DNA from 3 places in the Kribbella sp. CCNWLW201 genome. Region 2 is predicted to be linked to each of the others. Evidence: riboswitches for the same ligand, from Rfam matches in the RefSeq annotation. Region 2 holds a riboswitch; each other region holds the start of a gene.
The links. A riboswitch is a leader RNA that binds a small molecule or an ion and turns the genes downstream of it on or off. The one in region 2 is predicted to bind S-adenosylmethionine.
Positions count from the first base shown of each region.

Region 1: another riboswitch for S-adenosylmethionine. It lies ahead of thrC (threonine synthase); the one in region 2 lies ahead of V9K99_RS31155 (aminotransferase class V-fold PLP-dependent enzyme).
Region 3: another riboswitch for S-adenosylmethionine. It lies ahead of V9K99_RS03500 (GNAT family N-acetyltransferase); the one in region 2 lies ahead of V9K99_RS31155 (aminotransferase class V-fold PLP-dependent enzyme).

Region 1 is NZ_JBBCBQ010000005.1:382,717-385,982, reverse strand. It holds gene V9K99_RS23665 (zinc-dependent alcohol dehydrogenase family protein) at 1-16, opposite strand, end outside; gene V9K99_RS23660 (ubiquitin-like small modifier protein 1) at 29-304, opposite strand; gene thrC (threonine synthase) at 301-1,569, opposite strand; SAM riboswitch class I at 1,580-1,721, opposite strand; gene V9K99_RS23650 (helix-turn-helix domain-containing protein) at 1,787-2,749, opposite strand; gene V9K99_RS23645 (cation:proton antiporter) at 2,919-3,266, opposite strand, start outside.
Region 2 is NZ_JBBCBQ010000009.1:103,261-106,526, reverse strand. It holds gene V9K99_RS31160 (prolyl oligopeptidase family serine peptidase) at 1-398, shown strand, start outside; gene V9K99_RS31155 (aminotransferase class V-fold PLP-dependent enzyme) at 410-1,774, opposite strand; SAM riboswitch class IV at 1,791-1,904, opposite strand; gene V9K99_RS31150 (DinB family protein) at 2,020-2,535, shown strand; gene V9K99_RS31145 (DUF4184 family protein) at 2,641-3,266, shown strand, end outside.
Region 3 is NZ_JBBCBQ010000001.1:750,024-753,289, forward strand. It holds gene V9K99_RS03480 (cation diffusion facilitator family transporter) at 1-620, shown strand, start outside; gene V9K99_RS03485 (hypothetical protein) at 688-861, shown strand; gene V9K99_RS03490 (hypothetical protein) at 879-1,217, shown strand; gene V9K99_RS03495 (hypothetical protein) at 1,323-1,697, opposite strand; SAM riboswitch class IV at 1,866-1,980, shown strand; gene V9K99_RS03500 (GNAT family N-acetyltransferase) at 1,992-2,537, shown strand; gene V9K99_RS03505 (class I SAM-dependent methyltransferase) at 2,589-3,266, shown strand, end outside.

The sequences.
Region 1 (3,266 bases), on a different contig from region 2:
CTACGACAGCGCGCATCCGGCAATGATGTCAGCCGCCTGCTACCGCGGGGATAATCGAGACCTCGCCGCCGTCCTTGATCGACGTCTGCAGGCCTTCGGCGAAGCGTACGTCGTCGTTGTCGACGTATACGTTGACGAAGCGGCGCAGTTCGCCCGACTCGTCCAGCACCCGGGCCTTGATGCCGGGGTAGGAGCTGTCGAGCGACTCCAGCACCTCGCTCAGCGTCGCCCCCTCGGCACTGACCGCGGACGCGCCCTGGGTGTAGGGCCGCAGGATGGTCGGGACGCGGACACTCACGCTCACTGCAGGCCTGCCTTCACGAAGGCGTCGTACGACGCGGGGATGGTCACCTTGGGGCCGACCCGGTCGGCCACGGCGTCGAGCGTCTTCAGCCCGTCGCCGGAGTTGATGATCACCGTCTCGGCCTCGGGGTCGAGTTGGCCGGACTCGATCAGCTTCTTCAGCGTCGCGACGGTCACCCCGCCCGCGGTCTCGGTGAAGATGCCCTCGGTCCGGGCCAGCAACTGGATGCCCTCGACGACCTCTTCGTCGCTGACGTCCTCGATCACTCCGCCGGTACGGCGGGCGACGTCCAGGACGTACGGTCCGTCCGCCGGGTTGCCGATCGCCAGCGACTTCGCGATGGTGTCCGGCTTCACCGGCTTCACCACGTCGTACCCGTCGCGGAACGCCTGGGCGACCGGCGAGCAGCCGGTGGCCTGGGCGCCGTACACCTTGTAGTCGGTCGCGTCGACCAGGCCGAGCTTGCCCAGCTCGGTGAAGCCCTTGTCGATCTTGGTCAGCTGCGAACCGGAGGCGACCGGGATGACGATCTGCTGCGGCAGCCGCCAGCCGAGCTGCTCGGCGATCTCGAAGGCGAGCGTCTTGGAGCCCTCGGAGTAGTACGGCCGGACGTTGACGTTGACGAACGCCCAGCCCTCCTCCTCGCCGGCGATCTCGGAGGCCAGCTTGTTCACGTCGTCGTAGTTGCCCTCGACGGCGACCAGCGTGCCGCCGTACACGGCGGTGGTGATCACCTTCGGGCGCTCGAGGTCGTGCGGGATGAACACGACCGAGCGGATCCCGGCCCGGGCGGCGGCAGCGGCCACGGCGTTGGCCAGGTTGCCGGTGGAGGGGCAGGCGAAGACCTTCATGCCGAGCTCGCGGGTGGCGCTCAGGGCGGACGCGACGACCCGGTCCTTGAACGAGTGCGTCGGGTTGCCCGAGTCGTCCTTCACCCACAGCTTGCGCAGGCCGAGCTCGCGGGCCAGGTTGCCGGCGTCGATCAGCCGGGTGTAGCCGGGTTCGGTGTTCGGGAAGCTGGCCACGTCGACCGGGACGGGCAGCAGCGGCTGGTAGCGCCAGATGTTCTTGGGGCCGGCCTCGATCTGCTCACGGGTGATGGTCGGGTACTCGTACCCGACCTCGAGCGGACCGAAGCACTCGGTACAGGCGTAGAACGGACCAAGTGGCGACTTCGCCCCACAGGCGCGACAGCTCAGGTGCGTACCGTTGCCGAAGGCACCTTCACGGATGGTGTGGGTGGTCGAGTCGGCGGTCAGGCTCATGGAGGTTCCCTCCTCATCTTCCCCGGCACCGGATCTCGGCGTGGGACGGATTTGGCACCGTTCCACCGCGAGTCACCCCCAGGACGGGGGCTCGACGGGGAGGGTTGCCGGGACTTCAACGGGCCGTTTCCCTCAGTCCCTCTGGATGAGCTCCCCCGAGGTTACCCAATCGGGTCCATATTGTGTCTTCGGTTCCCACCATCCGAGACAGTCGATCTCAGCCGTGCCGGGCCCGGAAGGTACGACGGTACGCCGACGGCGACGTGTGCAACTGCTTGGAAAAGTGGTGGCGGAGCGTGACCGGCGTGGCGAACCCGGCCGCCAACGCGATCTCCTCCACCGGCGCATCCCCGGTCTCCAGCATCGTCAGGGCCGCCTGGATCCGCTGGGCGATCAGCCACTTGCCGGGCGTCGTACCGGTCGCCTTCACGAAGTGACGCAGGTACGTCCGCGGCGACAGCCCGGCCTGCTTGGCCAGATCGGGTACGCCGATGGGCTCGGCGAGATGTTCGAGCGCCCAGCCGAGGCTCCGGGCGACCGAGGCGTCGTCGGGGTCGGGCGGCACCGGGGATTCGATGTACTGCGCCTGACCGCCGGACCGGTACGGCTGGATCACCAGTCGCCTGGCGACCGAGTTCGCCACGGCCGCGCCGTAGTCCTTGCGAACCAGGTGCATGGCCAGGTCCAGCCCGGCAGCACAGCCGGCACTCGTGAGTACGTCGCCTTCGTCGGTGTAGAGCGGCTCTGGATCCACGACGATCTTGGGGTAGCGCTTGCGGAGCATATCGGCGTACCGCCAATGGGTAGTCGCACGGCGGTCGTCGAGGAGGCCGGCGGCGGCGAGAGCGAACGCACCCGAGCAGATCGACACGATCCGGGCGCCGCGACGATGGGCCTCCTGCAGCGCGGCGATCAGCTCGGGAGAGGTCTCGCCGCGCGGGTCGGCGACGCTCGGGATGACGACTGTGTCGGCGGCGGCGAACTCCTCCAGGCCGTGTGGGCTACTCAGAGTGGCGCCGCCGAGTACGCGGATCGGGTCGGGTGTCTCGGTGCAGACCTTCAGCTCGTACCAGGGCTGGTCGATATCCGGCCAGGCCAGCCCGAAAACCTCGATCACGATGCCGGCTTCGAAGGCCGTCATGCCGTCGTACGCGAGGACTGAAACGCTGCGCTGATCCATGTGTCACAATCTTAGCGATAGTCGTCGTTCACGCCACTTCTGAGCGCGGCTCGACTCTCGGACGATGGAGTCATGTTCAAGGGATTGAAGGAATTCGCCGTCCAGGTCGCCGCCGGAGTCCACGCCGCCTCCGCGATTCGGCACGGCCTCGAGCCGCCGGCCGCCGCGCTCACGAAGTCCGGTCGCGGCGGAGGTCGAGCATCCGCATCAGAGGTGTCGCCGCAACGCCGTGAACAACCACGCTCAGGACGACGGTGAAGCCGACCGTCGCCCACAGCCACGGCAGGTCGGTGCTGAACTCGGCGCCTGCGTACGCCAGATAGAACACAGACCCGACGCCCCTGACCCCGAACGCCGCGGTCACCCACCGCTCGGAGCGGCGCATCGGTGCTCCGGCCAGGCCGATCCACGCGGTCAGGGGACGGATCACCAGCACCAGCAGGACCCCGAGCGCGGCACCGGCGAGGGTCAGCGGCTTCAGCAGCCCAGCCGTGATCGCGACTCCGAGCAGTAACAG
Region 2 (3,266 bases):
CGGTCGCACTGCCGGGCGTCGGTGTGATGGACATGCTGCGGTTCCACCTGTTCACAGTGGGCGCCGCGTGGGCCTCGGACTTCGGGCACCCCGACGATGCCGAGCAGTTCGAGGACCTGCTGGCCTACTCGCCGCTGCATCGGTTGCGCGACGGTACGGCGTACCCGGCCACTCTCGTGGTCACCGGTGACCACGATGACCGGGTGGTGCCGCTGCACAGTCACAAGTTCATCGCCGCGTTGCAGCATGCCCAGTCCTCCGCCGAACCTGTGTTGACGCGGGTAGAGGTCAACACCGGTCACGGCTTCGGGAAACCCGCCGCGATGGTCGCGTCGGAATGGGCGGACCTACTGGCGTTCGCTGCTCACCACGTAGGTCTCGTTCCTCCTGAGCAGTAGGAGGGCGGCAGTCACCAGATGCGCGGGGCCTGCAGGTCGCGCGGGTCGTCAGAAGGCTGACAGCCATGCGCCGACTCCTCGTACTCCGACCGCGGTCCGCTGGTGGCCAGCGTCCGTACGGCGTTGACGAGGCGGTCGACGTGCTCACGCGTCGTACCGAGGCCGAGGCTGGCCCGGACGGCCGTGCCGTGCTCGGGGGAGCCGGCGAGCAGATGACCGACCAGCGGGTGTGCACAGAACTTGCCGTCGCGGACACCGATCCCGTACTCCGCACTCAGCGCTGCTGACACGAGAGTGGAGGTCAGCCCGGCAACGGTGAAGCACACCGTGCCGACGCGATCCGCCTCCTGGCCGAAGATCGAGTACGTCGTGACGCCGGGAATCTGAGCGAGACCGGTACGGAGCCGGGCGAGCAGACTGCGCTCGTGCTGCTCGATCGCGTCGCGGTGCTTGCTGATCGCCGCACAGGCCGAGGCCAGCGCGATCGCGCCGATGACGTTGGGGGAGCCACCCTCGTGCCGGGCCGGTCCGGTCGCCCAGACCACCAGGTCGTCGGTGACCGCGGTGGTCGCGCCACCGCCGTACAGGTAGGGCTCGGCGGCGTCCAGCCAGTCCGCACGACCGATCAGCGCACCAGCGCCGTACGGGGCGTAGAGCTTGTGGCCGGACAGCACGACCCAGTCGACGTCGAGCGTGGCGATGTCGACCGGCCGGTGCGGTGCGAGCTGCGCGGCGTCGAGGCAGACACGGGCGCCATGGGCCTTGGCGACGGCAGCGATCTCGGCGATCGGGAAGATCTCACCGGTGACGTTGGACGCGCCGGTCACGACGACGAGCCGCGGACCCTCGGGTGCCGTGCGCAGTGCGTCGGCCAAGTTGCTCACGGCCTCGTTCGGCGTGCTCGGTGCTTTGAGGCGCACTGTCCGCTCGGCCGGCCAGGGGAGGAGGGCGGCGTGGTGCTCGGACTCGAACACGATGACGGTCGCGTCCGCGGGTACGGCGTGGGCGAGCAGGTTGAGCGCGTCGGTCGTCTGCCGGGTGAAGATCACCTGGTCGTCCTGACGGGCGCCGACGAACGCGTGCACCTCGGCGCGCGCCCGCTCGTACCACTGGGTGGTGATGCGGGACGCGTACCCGTTGCCACGGTGCACCGACGCGTACGACGGCAGTGCCGCCTCGACGCTGGCCCGCACCGACTCCAGACACGGCGCGCTGGCCCCGTGGTCGAAGTTGGCGTAGTCGGTCACCCGGCCGTCGACCAGCGGGACCAGCAGGTCCGACCCGACGGTGGCGGGGATGCTGCCGGTGCTCAACCGGGCGACCGTCGGCCGCGCGGTCGTCGTACTGGCAGGCTCGAGGATGGAGAGGATCGACATGCTGCTGCTCCCAGGAAGTCCGCACTTGCCGAACGGGGTATCCGTACGGCCTGGTCTTCACCCGGGGCACCCCACCGCGGAGGAGGGTTGCCGGCCAGCGAGCCGGGGCTTGACGCTGGCACTCATGACCTGCCGAAGACGGTAACGAACAGGCCACAGAGAACGCCAGTGGCTATCTCATACAATGAGACCGTCGAACACATCCTGAGATCGCGACACTCCGCCGGATTTGAGAGGATCTGCCGGTGACTTGGATTGCGCCCGCGGTGGAGCGGCCGGACGGTTCCCTGGTGGCGCCCGAGCGGGAGCTGTTGCAGGGCTACCTGAACTTCTATCGAACGACCCTGCTGTTCAAGTGCGCCGGCCTGACCGCCGCGCAGCTTGCCGAGCGTCCTTCGCCACCGTCCAATCTCTCGCTGCTCGGGCTGATCCGGCACCTGACCAAGGTCGAGCGGATCTGGTTCCGGATCCACTTCGCGGACGAGCCCGCGAAACCGGTGTTTCCGCCTGCGCTGGGGAAGGACGCGGACTTCGAGCTGATCGATTCGGCTGACGCTGAGGCAGCGTACGACGGGCTGATCGCGGAGTGGAAGCTGTCCGACGAGGCCGCGGCCGGCCGCTCGCTGGACGACCGCTTCACCTTCGGGGGCACGGAGTCGACGCTTCGGATGATCTACATCCACCTGATCGGCGAGTACGCCCGGCACTGCGGTCACGCCGACCTCGTCCGCGAACAACTCGACGGCACCACCGGCGCCTGATCCGGCCGGGCCGCCGACTCGCGGGGCGGCCGGTCCCGGCTGGGCCGCCGACTGTGGGGATTGTTGCCTCAGGCGACGACCTTCCCGCGTCCTAGGCTGCGGGCCGTGCCGTTCACCCTCGCCCACCCCGCCGCCGTCCTGCCGCTCATCCGGCGTCCGCTGATCGCATCGGCGCTGGTGGCAGGAGCGGTGGCTCCCGACCTGCTGTACCTCGACCCGCTCTACAGCTTCGCCACCCAGCAGATCAACGGCAACCTGACGCTGACCCTCACCCACAAGTTCTCGTCCGCCTTCTGGCTCGACCCACTGATCGCGCTGCTCCTGCTCGCAGTCTTCAACCTGGTCCTGAAGCGACCCCTGGTCGCGTTGGCTCCGAGCGCCCTCGCCGCACGCCTGCCGTTAGCCGGCCGGTTGCGCATTCCGCCGCTTCGCCTGCTGCTCTGGACAGCTGTGTCCGCCGTCATCGGCGCCTTCACCCACGTGCTCTGGGACTCGTTCACCCACGGCGACGGGTACTTCGTCCGCCGCTTCCCGGACGTGTTCCGTGCGGAGGTGACCGCGGCCTGGGACGTCAACCGCGTCCTTCAGTACGTCAGCACCGTCGGCGGGTGCCTGATCCTCGCCGTCTGGCTCTATCGCTGGTTCCGCCGCGCCACGCCCCACGTGGTCCCGCCGGACCTCGTCCCGTCTTGGGTGCGGTACGTCGTACTGGCCGGAATCCTCGCGCTGGG
Region 3 (3,266 bases), on a different contig from region 2:
CGGTGACCTACAACGTGATCGAGGCGATCATCGCCATCACGGCTGGCCTCGTCGCCGGATCGGTGGCGCTGGTCGGGTTCGGGCTGGACTCGGTCGTCGAGGTGTCCAGCGGGCTGATCATCTTGTGGCAGTTCCGCCACCGCCTGCCCGAGTCTCGGGAACGTCAGGCGCTGCGGATGCTCGCGTTCTCGTTCTTCGCGCTGGCCGCCTATGTGACGTTCGAGTCGGTGCGATCTCTCGTCGGCGGCAGCGATCCCGACGTATCGCCGGTCGGGATCGGACTGGCGATCGCCTCCTTGATCGTGATGCCGTTCCTGTCGTGGGCACAGCGCCGTACCGGTAAGGCTCTTGGCTCGAACGCGGTCGTTGCCGACGGCACCCAAACGCTGCTTTGCACCTATCTGTCCGCTGTGCTGCTCGTCGGACTGGTGCTGAACGCCACACTCGGCTGGGGCTGGGCGGACCCAATCGCTGGACTCATCATCGCGGCAGTCGCGGTCCGCGAAGGCGTGGAGGCGTGGAAGGGCGAGGGGTGCTGCTCACCGATCGCGGGCGCCACCGGAGCCTCGGGGTGCGGATGCTCCCAAGGTGCCTGCGCTGACGGTTGCTGCGAGAACTGACCCCGATGGCCACGCTCACCCTGATCTTGTTCGCTGTCTACATCCTGCCGGCATCGGCCTGGCCCTGATGGTCCCCAACGTGGTCGCCCTTGCCGGCGCCGTCGTACTGATCACCGCCCTGCACCTACAGGTCCGCGTAGTCGAGGAGCCCTACCTCCTCACCACCCACGCCGACACCTACCCCCAGTACGCCGCCACCACCGGCCGCTTCCTCCCCCACATCGGCCGGCTGGCGGGTTGAGCGCTTATTGTCGATGGGTGAGCAAGCGGTTTGAGCGGGCGATGGGGCTGATGCGTCGGCGGGACCCGCAGGGTCGGGAGGATGGGTTTCGGCTGCTATTGCCTCACGCAAGCGATCATGTTGGTGAGCTCATGGCGGCGTTCGTCGAGGAGCGTGAGGATCACGGGTTGCGGTGCTGGCTGCTCGAGCTCATCGGTGAGGCTCGGTCGCCGAATGCTTTGTCGCTGCTCGTCGAGCAACTCCATGGCGACGATGAGTCTCTCCGGGACTGGGCGGTCAGGGGTCTGCAACTGCTCGATAGCAAGCCGGCGCGCGAAGAGCTTTGGAGGGCACGCGCCAATGGGCTGATCAGCTGACCCTCGTGCTTCCACAGGTACGACGCGGCATTGACGCGACGCCTCCCGCACGGGAACTGCAGGAGAGCACTCATCTGGCCCGGGTCCGTCGAGATGCCTCGGTCCTCAGATGAACTGGGGAACGATCATGATTGCGGCGAGGATCAGGGCGATGAAGGACAGGATCCAGCCGATCACGGCCAGCGGCTTGCCGCGGCGGGGGCCGATGCAGCCGATGACCGCGAGGACGATCCCGAGCAGGCCGAAGGGGAGAGGGGAGTAGGCCCGCAGGTTGTCCAGGTTGTAGGGGAGCATCCACACTCCGCACCCGATCAGACCGAGGATCACCGCGGCCACAGCCAGCGAGGGACCCTTCGGAGGGTCCACCGGAGCTGGTCCGCCGGGCCACCCGCGGCCGTGGGGGTCGGTCCAGGGTTGTTGCTGAGGTTGGTTCGGCGGTGCGGGGTACGCGTTCGGTTCGGGCGGCGGGCCGTAGCTCATGAGAACTCCACAGTGGCGGAACGGCTTCTGGCTAACGCGTTGCTGAGCACCGTATCCCTCGACAGGTTCAGACGAACCAGCAGAGGAGAGAGCGAGGCGCGGGTTCGAGCAGCTCGCTCGTGGATATCCGTCGAGGTTTGACCGTCTCGCTGTTACGGTTTGGGGGTTGGTCATGAGTGTCAGCGCGTAGCCCCGGCTTGCTGGCCGGCAACCCTCCTCGTGGGTGGGGTGCCCCGGGTGAGGACCAGGTTCGGCACGTCGGGTGCCGGGCAAGCCGCGAGATGGAGGATCGTCATGGCAGCGCTGGGGTTCCGTTCGGCCACCGCAAACGACGCTGAGCGGGTTGCGTCGCTGCACGCGGACAGTTGGCGTCGGCATTATCGGGGTGCATACGCGGACTCGTTCCTCGACGGCGACGTCGAGGCCGATCGTCGTGAGGTGTGGTCGAAACGGCTGGCCGCACCGACCGACACCGCCACCGTCTTGGCTGAGTACGACGGTCAACTGGTCGGCTTCATTCACGTCGAGTTCGACAAGGACGCCAGGTGGGGCAGCCTTGTCGACAATCTGCATGTCGACCATAGACAGCGCCGTACCGGCATCGGTACCCAACTCCTGGCCCGCGCTGCGGGCGCCATCACCGACCAGGCGGTCGGCAACGCGATGTACCTGTGGGTGCTGCAGCAGAACACCGATGCGCAGCACTTCTACCTCGCCTCCGGAGCCAGCTGCGTGGAAACGGCAGAGGTACCACCGCCCGGCGGAGATCCCACCCGCCTGAACGGCACTCCGGCCTGCCTCCGCATGTCCTGGCCAGACGCCTCACAACTTACCCGCTGAGTTAGCTGACGGCAGACTGATTGCGCCGAAGTGCGTCGGTAGGTTCGAGGTATGACGGCTATTGCTCGGTACGACGAGGTCGCGGAGTACTACGCCTCCGGCTGGACGGACGATCTCACGGATCCGGTCAGTGTCTCCCTCTTCGAGCTCCTGGGCGACGTTGCCGGACAACGAGTGCTGGATGTTGCCTGCGGCCACGGACGCATCAGTCGCGGGCTCGCGCGCAAGGGCGCTTCCGTGGTCGGCGTAGACGTCTCGGCCGCGATGCTCAGCAAGGCGGAAGAGCTCGAGCGGAACGAACCGCAGGGCATCCGCTATCTGCACGCGGATGCGGCCGACCCGGGACTGCTGCAAGGCGATGAGTACGACGCCGCCGTCTGCAGCATGGGTTTGTCCGACATCGACGACCTGGACGGTGCACTGACCAACATCCGTCGGCTACTGCGCCCCGGCGGCGTCTTCGCCTTCACGATGCTGCATCCCTGTTTTCCTGGGATAGAAGGCGTATCCGCCGCCTGGCCGTCCGACGGGACGTACTACGACGAGCGCTACTGGCAGGCCGACGCCTCGCTCTCAACACTCCGCCAGCAAGTCGGCGCCAACCACCGCACCCTGTCGACCTACCTCAACACCCTCCACCACCACGGCTTCACCCTGACCCGAACAGCCGAACCCCAGCCAAGGATCGAGCCGTCATCCCCCCGAGAAGCCATGACAAGATTCCCGGTC